3 regions of the Pelotomaculum isophthalicicum JI genome follow, and region 2 is predicted to be linked to each of the others. Evidence: riboswitches for the same ligand, from Rfam matches in the RefSeq annotation. Region 2 holds a riboswitch; each other region holds the start of a gene.

Region 1 (4,812 bases), on a different contig from region 2:
GGTGGTCAGGCCGGTGAAGGTATATTTTGTAATGGATGCGTCGTCAACGTTGGTGATCACCGGGTCAACAGGCACTCCATTATTCGTAGCGGTGGCCATAATGATCTTGTAACCGGCCAAACCACTCCCGTTGTCTGTGGCAGCGGGCCAGCTGATGCGAATACTTGTGTCGGAAAGAGAAACATACGAAAGTTTGCCATCAATCGGCCAGAAGGGCGGCACTATATCGACGTCCGCTGCTGTGGTGACGTCAACGCTGGGACCGTCGGTGCTATAATTGCCCAACGCGTCGAACGCCTGCACTCGGAAAGTGTATGGAGTGCTTGCAGTCAGGCCGGTGATGTTATATGTCGTGTCCCCGTAGACGGTAGCGACAACGCTACCGCTGCCGATGATCTGGTAGCCCGCCACTCCCACGTTATCCTGGGCGTCAGACCAGGTCAGGGACACACTGTTTTTGGTAATGCCGGAAGGCGTCAAGCTGCCGTTAGTCCAGTAAGGTGGGGTGGTATCGGGCTCGGCCGGGGTCGAGGCATTGGCTGTCGGCCCGCCGGTGCTCCAGTTGTTGCCGGCGTCGACGGCTTCCACCCTGAAGTTGTAAGTGGCGCTGCTGTTCAGGCCAGTGAGGTTGTATTGCACCAGGCCGCCCGCCTGCGTATACGTCGCGCTGCTCACGGTATAGGCCACCGCGCCGTCCTGGTAAATCTGATAGCCGGTCACCCCCACGTTATCCGAGGCGGGAGTCCAGGTCAGGGTGAGCCCGCTGTAAGTCACGTTGGAAACGGTCAGCGAACCTCCGTCAACCCAGACGGGCGCGGTGGTGTCGGCAGGACCGTCATGAGTCAGGTCCCCGGTGAACTTGGCAACGAAGGCGTCACTGGCGCCGCTAAGCGAAGGTTGGCATGCGCCGGTAGTAATCGGGAAGCCGCTGGCGGCGGGCAACCCGGTCAGGTAGACGTTGCCCCAGGCGTCCAGCGTCATGTCATAGGGTGTATCATTGCTGTTGGCCCCCCCGAAGTATGTGGAGGCGAGCAGGCCTGACGGGTCGCTGGCCGTCCTGGTCAGGTCGCCCTTCATCCTGCTGATGACGATGTCGGTGCCGCTGGTGCCGTTTCTAGCCGTGCTGTAGGCCCCAGCAGAGCACGGGTAGGAACTAGGACTCGAAGAAGTACCTTCAATATATAAATTGCCACCGGAATCCAAAACTATTTTCCTCAGTGTATCGGCGACGCTCGTGCCGAGATAGGTCGCGGCGAGCCGCTGGGTCAGGCCGCCGTTCAGCTCGGCGATGAACATCTCATTGACGCCGTTGCTGCCCGTCTGGTAGGCTGAGGCGTAGCCAGGGCCGGCGGAGACAAAATCAGTTTCTGTCGTATATCCGCCGGCGTATACCACCGTGTTCCCGCCGGCGTCCTTGCCCAGGGCAATTGAAACGAGGGTTTCGCCGCCGCTACCGGTGCCGAGGTAGGTGGAGGCCAGGAGGTTGGCCAGATTGTTATCCAACTCGGATACAAAACTCTGGAGGTTGGCATTTGTGTTTTTTACCTGGTTATAAGCGCCCGGGGTGACCGGCAAGTTTTTTGACGCGTTATATACAGTATTTCCTGCCACGTAGACATTGTCGCTGCTGTCGATGGACATGCAATATATGGTAGTTGCGGCCGCGCCGCCCAGGTAGGTGGAGGCGCGTAGTTCGGACAGGTCGGGGCTAAACTTGGAGATGAACCCGTCGGTAATCGCGGTGGTTGCTTTGTGCGCCTGCTGGTAGGCGCTGGAGGTGGTGGGTAAATTCCCGTCCATGTACGTTGTCCCGGCCACGAAGACGTTGCCCTGGCTGTCTATACCAATGGCGTTTGGCCGGTCATTGTCAGCGCCCCCCAAATAGGTGGCAGACTTGAGCTGGGAGAGGTCGCCGCTCAGCCTGGCAACGAAAATGTCGCTGGATGAATGCGTGTCAACGTAACCTTGATATGCCCCGCCCGGGTGGGGAAAGTCGGGCGACATGGTGTACCCGGTCAGGTAGACTTCGCCCGACGGGGCGACCGCCAGGCAATTGCCGGTATTATTAATTGAATCGGCAGCGCTCCCGCCCAGATAGGTGGCCGCGAGGAGCCGGGTGAGGTCGGGGCTCATTTTGGCCACGAACATGTCACCGTTGGCGGTGTCTATTTGTGTATTCCCGAAACCCTGCGACGCGCCCGGGAAGGTCGGCGACTTGGTGGTGCCCGCCACGTAGACGTACCCGTACTTGTCCAGGGCGATGCAGTAGCCCGTTTCCGCCCCGCTGCCGCCCAGGAAGGTGGAACCCAGCAGCGGGTCGATCACCAGGGGACAGGCGCGGTTATACTCGCCTAGTTCAAAGCCGTAACTGCCGCCGTTTACCACGTAAGCGACATTAACTTCAACGCGCTGCCCGCCGATTTCCTGGTAGGCGGACGGGCGGGTCATTTCGACCGTGCCTAATTTTGTGGACAGCTCCAGCTCGCCCCGGTCATTGACGGTGAGCTTGTCCGCGCCGGTAACTTTAACCGCGATGGCGGCAGGGTCGCCGCCGGGGGCCACGGTAAAGATTTTCTCCACGTTGTCGCCGTGAGCTTTAAGGTTCACGCTGATCTTGTCGTAAACCTCGCCCAGGGTGATCATGCCGTAAGACGGCAGGTTGGTCCGCCACTTGCCGCTGTCGTCGCCGAGGTAGTAGTTGACGGAGGCGCCCGGTTCTCCCACCGGGGCCGGCGCCAGCGCCCTGGCCCCGGCAAACTCCTCTCTTACCGCCCAGCCACCGTCTTCACCTTTGGGCAAGGCGTAAGTTAGGCCGTCATTAGTGACAAAGACGGTTCCAGCGAAAGTGCCGGCGTAAAACTTAACTCGCTCGTCTTTAATCTGGCCCTCGTTTGGCAAGAAGGGCACTTGGACGGAGGCCATTTTCGCCTGCATCTCCGGGGTAGCGCCGCCGGCCGCGGCTGTTACGGCGCTACCCGCCAGAGCGAAGGTCCCACCTAGGCAGAGCAGCGCCGCGGTTAACAAACCAATAATTAATTTTCTGAAGCGCAAAATGATATCACTTCCTTTGCTAATGGTGTTGCCGCCGGGCAAAATAACCGATGACTTTTACGAATCTTCCGATGAATTTTCCTGTTCAAATCGCTCCTGGCTAAATCCGGCATCTACATCATGGTTTACCCAACTATCACCCCCCCCAAAAAAATCTCTAGTCAATCTCCCGCAAACAAAAAACAGCCGTGTACGGAAAACGCACACAGCCGTTGAAGATAACTGGCACTAGACCCTTTCCGCACTGGGAGGCATACCCTTTTCAAGGTATACCCTATCGGTCAGCCGCCATAGCCCTTAAAGCCAAGGATAATGTGCCAAATAGCCACAGGCGGGTAGACTCGGGTGGTGGTATGAAATTGTTAGTTTCCGGTAAACATTGGTTGAAAAGCAATAAACCAGTATGTCATAAGTCAAATAGCCACAGGCGGGTTACTCGGATGATATGATACTGATCTGGTTCTATGAACATATACCATGATATTCTACATTGTGGAACAAATTCCTACCCGCTTAAAAAAATTTGTCTAGGTAGGAAAACCCCGGTCTGACGGCCGGGGCTGAGAATAACAGCTCATTTCACCTGATTTTAAGAGGTCGTAGCACCTGATCCGGCCGCGGAAAAACCCGCTTCAAGGGTGTAGGTGGTATTCTTGGGCACGACTCGGAAGTAATAAGTGGTAAGAGGGCTTAGCTCATATGCACTATTATCCGAAGTGTCCCCGGCCACGAATGAGAAAGGAGCGGTACCGGTGATGTCACTTACATTAAGTTTCGTAAAGCCCGTCCACTGGTTGGTGGAATAGTAGACGTCATACGCTTCGGTTGCGCTAGAATTGGTGATGCCGCTGGCGTTCCAGTGCACTGTCAGCGTGGTGCTGGTTGGAGTATCAACCGTGGGCCTGTTGTCCAACCAGGCGGGGAGGTCGTTGCTAAGTGAGCTGAAACTGAGCTGGTTGTTGGTTATTTGGGCATGGGTCCAGGAATTGCCGCTTATGTCAGTGACAGGCGGCACGTCCAGGGTATAGCTGTGGGTGCCGGCGGAATAATCCCGGTTATAGCAGGTATTGGTATTGCCCTGGACCGTCTCGGGGAAGAAGAAGAAGGTGTTCGCGGTATTGGCAAATGGCTTGTAATTCTCGGCACCTGAAACGGCGTAGGCATCGATAGTGTCGTCATAGACAACTGCCGTACCGCCTTTTTTATAGTTTGCCACCAGGCCGTTGGGATCACTTAAACTTAATAAGGTGGCGGCAGTGGTGGAGTTGACGGGCCGGTCAAAAATGACGCCCACGTTGGGCTCATAAGGCACGTTTGAGGTGCCCACAGTGTAGGTGACAACTGGCGCAACACTATCACTGAAAGCATTGTCATTTGCAGGAGTGACGTTTAAAGGAGTCCTGAAAGTGAAGGTGAAGTCGCTCCTGTTCCGGTAGTTGCCCAGGGTCAAAAGATTGTCGTCAGCAACGGTAGCCGCTTTGATCGTCACGTCGTAAAGCTCGTTGAAAGCCAGCGCGTTATCAAAGGTCAGGGTTACGGTCGTCCCCTTGTTGAGGTTGCTGTCGCTAATACCGCTGCAGCCGCTTCCCGAATTCTTGGAGTAACTGAACGACGGGTTAGAGCTGTCATATTGCCTTGTAACTATAAACTGGCTCGAATCAAATTCATTGGTGTTAACTGATTGCTTACTGAAGAAGATCTTTAAGGTTTTGGTGCTTTGCGTGTAACTGTAGCCGTTGCAGTTAAACGCCTTGTTGCCCG
Region 2 (4,812 bases):
GCTCATGGTCGACAATTACTTGATACCACTTGGCATGGCTGCAGCAGATATGGTCCTGGTAAATAAAGTCCGGAATGGGATAATCGCCGCCCCAGGGATAAGTGCCCTTAGTCAGGACGGAGCCCCAGTAGATCCGCATATACGCGCACAGGTCACGCGCATAGCCGTATTTCTCAGTGGTCATCATGCATTTCATGGCGATGTCTTTGTTAAAAGCGCAAGAAGCGCCGTACGGCTCACTGGTAATGGAAAAAACATCGTCGCCCAGGCCGTAAGTGAGAGCATCCAGCGCCCAGGCCCCGCCTGCCCAGCGGATGCCGCCCTTGGCGTGGCAATCACGGTAATCCAGGTAAAAATCTTCCCTTGCTTGTTTTGCAAGACCCCAGGTCTTCAGGGGTTCAGTCGGGTACAATTGACCTTTTGACATGCCCATACCTCCATTTATCAAAAGTTTCTTAGAATAAATAACCGTCTGCGATTAATTAAGATTGCCGCCGGTTAAGCTCTAGAACAGATCTTCCTGCCTGAGCATTTCCAGGAACGCGTCTACGCGGATGCGGAACGGCCCCAGGGGAACAGTGACGTCGAACTCAAGGAACAGGGTGGGAATGCCGGCTGCCTCAAACGCTTTGCGGAACGCGGGAATATCCAGTTCGTGCGGGTCGCAGAACTTTTGCTGAACAATAATGGCGCCTTCCACGCCCCATTGTTTCGCCATATCGAGAGCCCAGACCAGCCGGTCGCGCGGCTGCGCCCAGTCTTTGGTGGGACACGGCGGGCGTTCGCAATAACGCGCGGCGAGAGCGGCGTACCGGTCTTCTTGAGGCACTACCTGGTTCCAGAAATAACGGGAGCCGGTGCAGTGATCCTCCATCACGAAAGTCGCGCCGCAGATTGTTTCCACCATATTGATGAAAGCGATGTCGTCGTCTTCACTGCCGATAATCATCAGGCGGTTGCCCGTTTCACGGTCAATCTTGCGGGTTTTCAATTCGTTAAGAGCTTCTTCAAGCAGCTTGTTGACTTCGCGCTTGTCGCCGAATTGGCAGGCCAGCACCATGTAAATCGCTTCCTGACCGGTAATCGGCGGGTTCTCGGCTTTCCGCAGATCCCAAACTTGCCGCAGCAGTCTGCGGGTGGTGTTCAGGATTTCGATCCCTTTGTCAATGTCCTCCGGAAGGATGGTTTTGCCGGTCCACGCCTCAATGGCATTTTTGAAATCAATCAGTTCCTGACGCAGGAAGGGCTTCGCTCCAGCATTAGTGACCCTGTGCGGCATGGGCAGATAATAGCTGAAGCCAACCGGTATGTGCAGATCCCAGCTGGTATACGCCTGGCGGACATGCAGACAGGACTGGGCAATCATAATCCCGTCAAGGTAGTCATACCGCCCCTTCAGGCCTTGGGCCAGGACGTCGCGGCAGAACGGGCAGTACATCCCGAAGATGTGCGGCTCGGTCACATTCTGGGGTTCGTGGCTGCCCAGAATACGCACGGGGATGATGTCAGCAGCGTACATGATTTCCTCGGGTGCGTAAGTGCAAAAGTACCCGATCATTTTGCTGCCCGTCTTCTCCTTCCACTCCTTTTGATACTTGTGCCGGTTTTCATAGATGTCCTTAAAAACTTCCATTCCCATTACTTCATCCTCCTCCATATTAAATTTCCTTGATACCATACCGGTGCGCCTGTAAATAACCGCGTCCGACAGAATTAGGACATGGCTATTCTCAAATAAATCATAATGAAACGGCCAAATAAAAAAAATCGCTAGAAAGGATGGAAAAAGTATAATAATGAAACGGTAAAGTGTTACATCTTAGAGATTGCCTTCGTACTCCTTGGACGGGCGGTAAAACACACGGCATAAACTGTGCAGGAAGGGAGAAGGGTTAAATAATATAATGTATTAAGGTTAATTCTTAGGAGTTTTGCCCCGTACCCCTTTTGATGGACAGCAAAAGTAAATTAAAATGCTGGTTGACATGCAATTTATTCTGTGATTATAATTGTTCTAAAGAAAAACTAAGAATTGAAAACTTCTCCGAGCCTTTTTGCCTAAAGGATATATCTCATGGCAAGCTGGCCGCAGGGTATGGCGGGAAACGGCCATGCCTCCCTTATGGAAAGGAGACAATAAGCAGCAGAGCCGTTAGGATCTGTAAGTGATTATTACGTCTTCCTCTGGAAGACATTTTATTATCGCTTGTTATTAGCCCTTTCCGTTTAAGGAAAGGTTTTTTATTGATTAAGGAAATTATGCTTTTCTTGATTTGTGGATAAGTGTCCTTTGGGCATAATCTAGCGGCAATTTTTAGGCTTTATTCAAAGAACGAGCGAGTCAGAGGAAAAGTAAGGGAACTGCTTGAGGCACAAAGCGTCGAGTTTAACTGAACCCGAGGGAGATTGAGCTTATCGTTGGGTGGTGATTAAATTTAGCACGGCCAACAACAATCTTGAAAATCCTGAACTGCTCATGGTGTGCAAAATCAGTACTAACTTCAACAACATTAAAAAAATATGTCCAGCCATAAAGGAAGCTTTAAGCTTTTCCGTTGACTCGTTTGAATTTGCGCACGCGGGGTTGATTTTGTATGTCAGCAACAAACAAACCGTCTGCTTGCAGGTTTCAAGAAAAGGCTTGTGTGAAAAAATGCCGTCCGTAGGCTCTTATTACAACAAATATACGGACAAGTCCGGCGCGAGTCATAATCCTACGGAAACAATGGATTCATTACAACCTTCATCTTTTACCACAATACCTATCATTCTGCGGGCCTGCGACCCCGCCAGCAAAATGGAAATCGGCGTTTTTAAATCCTCACCCGCGACAGTGCAGAGTTATCTAAACAAAGCCACTTCTCTTGGTATTCATATTGTCAACATTATTCAAGATTCCGTTTTCGGCGGGCAAAAAGACCGGAATTTAAGGAAACTGTCTGTTCTGTTGGAGACAGTTTGCACAATCAGTTCAACCCTGAACTTAAACCAGATCCTGCACATAGTTTCCCAGATCACTGCTGATCTTTTCAACGCCCGCTGCGCTATTTTCCTATTAAACGAAACCGATCAGACAATTATACCGGCTGTCGGCGTGGGCAGCTTTGACAAAGAACTCAAAAAGAAATTCAGAGTGCAAAAAGGTCTCGCCCCATACCCGGCGTTTATCAAGGCGATAAGAGAACAACAGCCGGTGGTGTTAACCCCGGACAATATCGAAAGCGGTCTCCCCCTGGAAATCATTAATAATTTTTCTTACGCAAGAGTGCTCCTAATTCCGCTTATTTCTAAAAACAGCGCGCTCGGGATCATGCAGGTGGACCGGTTGGCTCATGACAAGCAATTTGACCAGGAAGAAGTGACCATATTTTCCGCAATCGCCAAAGCAACTTCAATTGCCATGGAAAATACCAAGCTTGTGGACACCCTGGCCAAAAAAGAAAAACTCTTGCAACAGCTTTTGGAAAAGTTGATTTGCATCCAGGAAGATGAGCGCAAAAGAGTCGCGTCGGAAATCCACGACGGGGCCATCCAGGCCCTGCTGGGAATCTGGTATCGTATTCAGTTGCTTGCCATATCCACCGGCAGCGATGATCCTAATAAAAACGAACTAATCAAAATACAAGGCTTGCTTGGACAGCAAATTCAGGAAATACGCAGAATCGTTTACAACCTGAGGCCGGTGATGCTCGACACTTACGGGCTTGGCCCCGCGCTTCAGGCTCTTGTCCGCACGCTGCAGGAAGAGAGCCAGATAGATTTTGAACTGGTAATGGAAAACCAAATACTATCGCTGCCGGCTAATGTTGAATTGACGCTTTACCGTATCGTCCAGGAACTCCTGGCAAATATAATCAAACATTCTCAGGCCACCAGGGTCCAGGTTACCCTGGTTAACGGCGAGGATAACACCGTGCTTGTGGTCAAGGACAACGGCACCGGTTTCAATTTAACGCCTCCCAGCCGGGACGATCCGTACGGAAACCTGGGATTAGCCAATATCCGGGAGCGGCTCACCCTGTTGGGAGGAACTTTTAAAATAGAATCCCAGCTCGGCTGGGGTACGACAGTTACAGTCCAGGTACCTACTCAGCTTGCCAACTAGGGGGTGTTACAGTGTCCAGTATTAAGCTGCTGATTGTCGATGATCATCCAATGATCCGGGAAGGCCTGGTCGCAATGTTGAGGCCTAGACAGGATATCAACATTATCGGCTGCTGCTCGAACGCTGAAGACGCATTGGAATTCGTCACGCGCAACGTCCCGGATGTTGTTCTGATGGACATTAAAATGCAAAAAATGAACGGCATTGAAGCCACTCGTAAAATTACCTCCCTTGTGCCCGGAATAAAAGTAATTATGCTAACCATATTCGAAGACGCGGAGTCGGTCAGGCTTTCCCTGCAAGCCGGGGCGACTGGGTATATATTAAAGCAAGCGTCACAAGAAAAGCTTATGGAAAGCGTTCACCAGGCTTATCGCGGTGAAACGGTAATTGACCCGGCATTAATCGATCAACTAGTTAAGGACTATATCCGGATAGCCCAAGGTTCTTTTAATTTATCAGGCATACTAACAAAAGATGACAACAAAAATCTTACTCGGAGAGAAGATGAGATTCTCAAATACTTAAGCCAGGGCTTGTCAAACAAGGAAATATCGATAATGACCAACGTGGCCGTGGACACGGTAAAAACTCACCTCCACAGTATTTACCGTAAAATGGGCGTCAATAGCCGTTCCCAGGCCATTTCGGAAATTGTCAGGCAAAGAGGCAAATTTAATATCTAGAAATTTTTATTATCTAAAATG
Region 3 (4,812 bases), on a different contig from region 2:
TTCCCGTCACCGTCGCCGCCGGTCTTGAAACGCGGGAAGTAATAACGCTTGTCTTTTAATAATTCCTGCACCGTCAGCGTCACCGTGTAGCCGTCCTTAGCAGTGAACTTAATTAACTTGGCCGTCTCAAGCATCCCCGCCTTGGCCAGCAAGTCCCGTAACTTAACTCCCTTGCCCACGTACCATTTCTTGGTGGGCCAGGTGTTGATGCAACTGTACACATGCTGGTATTGCTCCATGGCCTGGAGTTGGGCCAGGGTCAGCGTCACCGGAGTCTTTACCCCGTCTCCCGTGATTTCGACCGAGGTCGAGGGATCGGCCAGGGCCGCCGGCGGCGCCACCAGGCTTAACGCGCCGGCCAGCAGCAGCGCTCCCAGAATAGTCGCCATAAGCCCGCGAAACCATTTCTGTTTAACAATTTGCATTGAGCAGATACCCCTTTCACTTGTTCTACTGGTTGGTTAACATGAACAACTGCCCCGTGGCAGGGTCTTTGTAAACCGTGCCCATCTTTTCATAAAGCCTGCCCCGGCCCTCTTCGGTTTCGATCAGATCGTCCCGTATTTCCGGATCTTGCAAAACCTCGCGGCCGCGCTCCAGGTTGACGCGCTCACCTATTCGGCCCAGGTCGACATTCCAGTGCATGACCAGGGAGAGCATCAGCCCGCAGGCAAACACCAGCATGGCGTCCACAATGTTGATGGCGCCATCCATGGGATTGACCTCCTCAGGCGTTCCGCGTCTCCTGCTTCTCAGTCCCCCGTCCACGGGCGAACACCTCCAGTAAGCTTTCCAGCAAGGCCTCAAGTGAACTCAAGTAATCCTCATACCACCTTTTGCGCAGCCGGGAGATGGCAAAGGCGATGCCGGCGGCGGCCAGGCCGGTCACCGTGGCGTCAAAGGCGGTGAGCAGGGAGTCGGCCAGGGTCCTGGTGTCGCCCTGGCCCAGGGCGATCATGCCCGGCCCCAGTGGAATCAGAGTGGCCATCAACCCGAACATGGGCCCCAGGCGGGCCACCAGGTCGGTCCTGTTGGTGATCCCGGCGTAATGCAGTTCCTCGCCGGCAAGCAGCCGGCGGGCCAGGGCCTGCAGGGAGGTGGCGGGCAAATGGCGGTGCTTGATCAACTCGCCCAGAGCCGCTTTCTGGCGCCGGAACAACCGGCTATTTTCGATCTCGTCCATGATCTGAACGGCTTCTTTCCCCTGAAAGGCGTCAACCAACTCCGGCACCCTTACCCGTGCCCGGCGCCGCTCCATGAGGGTTTCCACAAGCAGGCCGCCCAGTTCAATCACGGTAAAGGCCAGTAACAGCAGCAGGACCGCGACGGTAGGCATTAGTAAAGCCGACGAGATGACATGCATTGTATCTTTCAACGGGGTTAACACAGATATTGTCACCTAGCTACCTCCTTTGCGTATTCCAAGTACCTCTTAATCGCGCCGGTTAGAAACAGGAGTAGAAACACAACCGCCGCGTAACCGTCCTGTATATCTGCCTCCTCCTGTAACTTCAAGGGTATATCATCGGCCGACATCTCGAAAACACGCCAGGGTTGTACATCCGGCTGCTCCGGGGTGACACCGCCGGTAGTTGAAGCGGCGGCAACTTCCTTTTTTTCCGCCAGGTACTGCCGGTTGGCTTCCGGCACCGGCTGTTCGGCAGGTATCTCCGGCTGCCTATCGGCAGTTGTCGAATCGCCGGCAGCCGCCTTTTTCTCCGCCGGGCTCTGCCGGTTGGTGGCGATAATCTCATTTTCCGCCGGGGAACGCCGTCCACTCTCCGGCACTGGCGCTTTTTTGGGCATCTCCCGCGACCCGCTCTGCTGAGAACCTGCGTTAGTCAGGCTTTGACCATGCACGACGCAGGAAGCCGACAGGTTCCCGGCCACAGTCCTCGCGGTGATGGTGGCCGTGCCGGGGCCGACCACCGTCACCAGGCCGTTGCCGTCGACCGTGGCCACCCTGGTGTCGCTGGAACTCCAGGTCACGTCGTGGTCCATGGTGTTGTATGGTTCTATGCTCGCCACCAACTCAATGGTGTTACCGACTTTGAGACTGGCCGTGTCCTGGTCGAGGGTGATCTTGGTGGGCGGCCCGGCCGGCCTCTTCGCCGGGTCCGCCGCTTTGCCCGTGAGATCAGCTTTATAGGTAAAGGTTACAACGTCGCTGTCCTCTTTGCCGGGACCGATGGTGACGGCCTTGATCACCGTGTCCTTTTTAATCTCGATGGGCCGGTTGACGCTGTCCAAATCGTCCGGCCGCAGCGGCCACCACCGCTTTGCGCTCTTGTTGTACATCGGGCTGTTAATGGTCGGGATGCTGCCGTCCGTGGTGTAATACACCTTGTCCGCGTCATTGTGCTTATTGCTGAGCTCGATCTTGGTCCCCGCGGGCACCTCTCCGCCGGCCACGCTCGCCTTCGGGCTGTCCCATTTGGGTGGGGCGTCGGTAAGCACCTCGATTTTAGCCACATATTTTAAAAACAAGTTATTGTTCTGCTCGGTAACCGCCCGCTGCCCGATGAGCAGCAGCAGCGCGTCCCGGTCGTTCATTTCGGCGGGGTTGTCACTGCCCTCGCTGCTGATCAGGGCAAGGATCGGCTCCACCTCCCGCGCGCCCTCCGGAGAGCCTGGAACGCTCCCGTCGCTGGCATGGTTGTCCATTAAGCGCGAGAAATAATAGCGCTTGTCTTTGAACAACTCCTTAACTGTAAGCGTCACTTCGTACCCGTCGTTCGACACAAATCTGATCAGCCTGGCCTCTTCTGTCATCCCCGCCAGGGCGAGCAGGTCCCTCAGCTTGACACCTTTCCCTATGTACCACTTTTTGGTAGGCCAGGTGTTGATCACACTGTACACGTGCTCGTATTGTTTCATGCCCTCGAGCTGGGACAGGGTCAAGGTCACGGGGGCAGTCACTCCGTCCCCGGTGATCTCCACCGAGTCCGACTGATCGGCCAGGGCCGCCATGGGCGCCATCAGGTTGGATAAGCCTACGAGCAGCAGCAATACCAGTAATTTCACAAAGAGCTTACAGAGCCATATATTTTTAACTGCCGGCGTGATCATACTCCCCTTATCGCCAGAAATTGACAAAACAAAAACAGCCGGGCGCGGAAAACGCGTCCAGCCGTTGTGCACAGCAGGCAAACAACCCTTTCCGCACTGGGAGGCAGGCCTGTTTCCGGGCCGGCCCTGCCGGTCAGCCGCCATAGCCGCGCGAGGCCACAGGCGGGCAGACTAGGATGTTACACTGTGGATGTCCAGAACGATATTATATTTTAACAAACATAGCGTAAACCATCATTACCACAAAAGGATAAAATTTCTACAAATAGGTTTAGACCGGTTTAGAAGATAACAGTAGAACTCCGGTTAAGCCACGCTTTCATTTAATTTATAACTACTCCTGTCTAGCCCTCGGGTTATACTTATCTAATAAATTAACCCAATAATAATCTATTAGATAACTCAAACTAAACCATGCTGTATTTGGACAAAAAACACCCCCGGGTGAAGGGGGTGGGTAGCATACCGGACGGGTAACGTTGAAAGCCGGAAATCCGCTAGCCCGAGATCAAGTCTATAAGCATGCCGTAATCCGTGACGTCAACGTAGCCGTCGGAGTCGAGATCAGCGGCGTAAATCTCAAAATCATTGGGGGTATACTCGGCACTGATAATGTCGATCATTATCCCCAGGTCTGTGACATCGATGTAGCCGTCGTAGTCGATATCCCCCTTGGCGCGGTTGGTGTAGACGAAGGTTTGCACATCGCTGTTCGTTTTTCCGTTTTGGTTGTTTTGGCCGGGGGGTCCGATCCTGACGGCCTTGATCGCTGTTTTACCGGTAGTGCTGACGGTGATCGGGTGATTGATTGTGTTCAGACCTGGGTGGTCATACCACCATCTGCTGCCAATCCAGTTATAGATCGGGCTGTTCAGGGTCGGGGTGCTGCCGTCAGTGGTATAGTAAATCTTGTCCGTGTCTTCCAGCCCGTTGTCTGGGGTACCGGGTATGGACAGCGCCACCTGGCCGTTGGCCGGGGGCGGCCCGCTGGCCGGACTAGCCTGAATGGAGCTATCCCATTGACTAGGTTGGGTGGTGAGCACTTCAATTCTGTTCACATAGGCCTGGAGTTGGGCCACGGTGAAGGTAGTGGGATTCGTCACCCCGTTTCCGTCGATCTGTACCTCGGTCGACGCGGCCAGGGCCGGCGCGGGCGCGGTCAGGCTGAACTCAGCAGCGCGCCCAGGACGGTCAGGCAAACCTTGTAAAACCAGTTTTTTTTGACTATTAACATTTTAATTATCCCTCCTTTTTTAATTCATAAACAAACAACTTTGGCTCGTCGAAGACATAAAACGTCGCCATATTATCGGTTTCCGAAAGCGGCCGGTACATGACGGGCTTGTTCAGCTCGTCGGCAATCAGCGCCAGGTCGTCCACGGACCGGACCGGGATCGCGTTCCCGCGTTCGCCAGGGATCTCTCCCTCGATGACGGCCATGCGGTAGCCGTATTTTTTAACAATTCGCCTGAACCTGGCCTCCAGGGGATCGGTCCGCCCCGCGCTTCCGCCGGTGAACCGGAGCAGCAGGGCCAGGATGACGGCGCTGAGGCCGGCGGCCGCGCCGTACAGGGCGGCCTTTTTCCGGTCGGTTTGGGCCGGCACGGACCTGGTCGCGCTGATGGCGCCGGGCTTTTCTTTAACCGGCTCCCCGCCGATCTCAAAAGCTTTCCGGACCAGCGGCACCACCAGGGTCGGGGCTATCTGATCCTTGATTTGCCCGCTGTCCGTAACGGCTTCCAC

The links. Region 2 has a riboswitch for molybdenum cofactor ahead of L7E55_RS16105 (GAF domain-containing sensor histidine kinase). Riboswitches for the same ligand answer to the same signal wherever they lie in the genome.
Region 1: it holds a riboswitch for molybdenum cofactor, as region 2 does, so the genes downstream of both, L7E55_RS14370 (DUF7948 domain-containing protein) here and L7E55_RS16105 (GAF domain-containing sensor histidine kinase) in region 2, are expected to answer to the same signal.
Region 3: it holds a riboswitch for molybdenum cofactor, as region 2 does, so the genes downstream of both, L7E55_RS11700 (FN3 associated domain-containing protein) here and L7E55_RS16105 (GAF domain-containing sensor histidine kinase) in region 2, are expected to answer to the same signal.

What each region holds. Positions count from the first base shown of each region.
Region 1 covers NZ_JAKOAV010000033.1:11,196-16,007, reverse strand. Annotated here, with positions in the region: gene L7E55_RS14370 (DUF7948 domain-containing protein) at 1-3,051, opposite strand, end outside; molybdenum cofactor riboswitch at 3,268-3,410, opposite strand; gene L7E55_RS14365 (fibronectin type III domain-containing protein) at 3,641-4,812, opposite strand, start outside.
Region 2 covers NZ_JAKOAV010000045.1:12,601-17,412, forward strand. Annotated here, with positions in the region: gene bzdO (benzoyl-CoA reductase, bzd-type, subunit O) at 1-427, opposite strand, end outside; gene bzdN (benzoyl-CoA reductase, bzd-type, subunit N) at 506-1,639, opposite strand; molybdenum cofactor riboswitch at 2,031-2,149, shown strand; gene L7E55_RS16105 (GAF domain-containing sensor histidine kinase) at 2,426-4,105, shown strand; gene L7E55_RS16110 (response regulator) at 4,117-4,791, shown strand.
Region 3 covers NZ_JAKOAV010000022.1:19,245-24,056, reverse strand. Annotated here, with positions in the region: gene L7E55_RS11720 (stalk domain-containing protein) at 1-269, opposite strand, end outside; gene L7E55_RS11715 (hypothetical protein) at 208-465, shown strand; gene L7E55_RS11710 (DUF2149 domain-containing protein) at 451-768, opposite strand; gene L7E55_RS11705 (MotA/TolQ/ExbB proton channel family protein) at 728-1,399, opposite strand; gene L7E55_RS11700 (FN3 associated domain-containing protein) at 1,396-3,141, opposite strand; molybdenum cofactor riboswitch at 3,137-3,259, opposite strand; gene L7E55_RS11695 (chitobiase/beta-hexosaminidase C-terminal domain-containing protein) at 3,567-4,172, opposite strand; gene L7E55_RS11690 (DUF5305 family protein) at 4,309-4,812, opposite strand, start outside.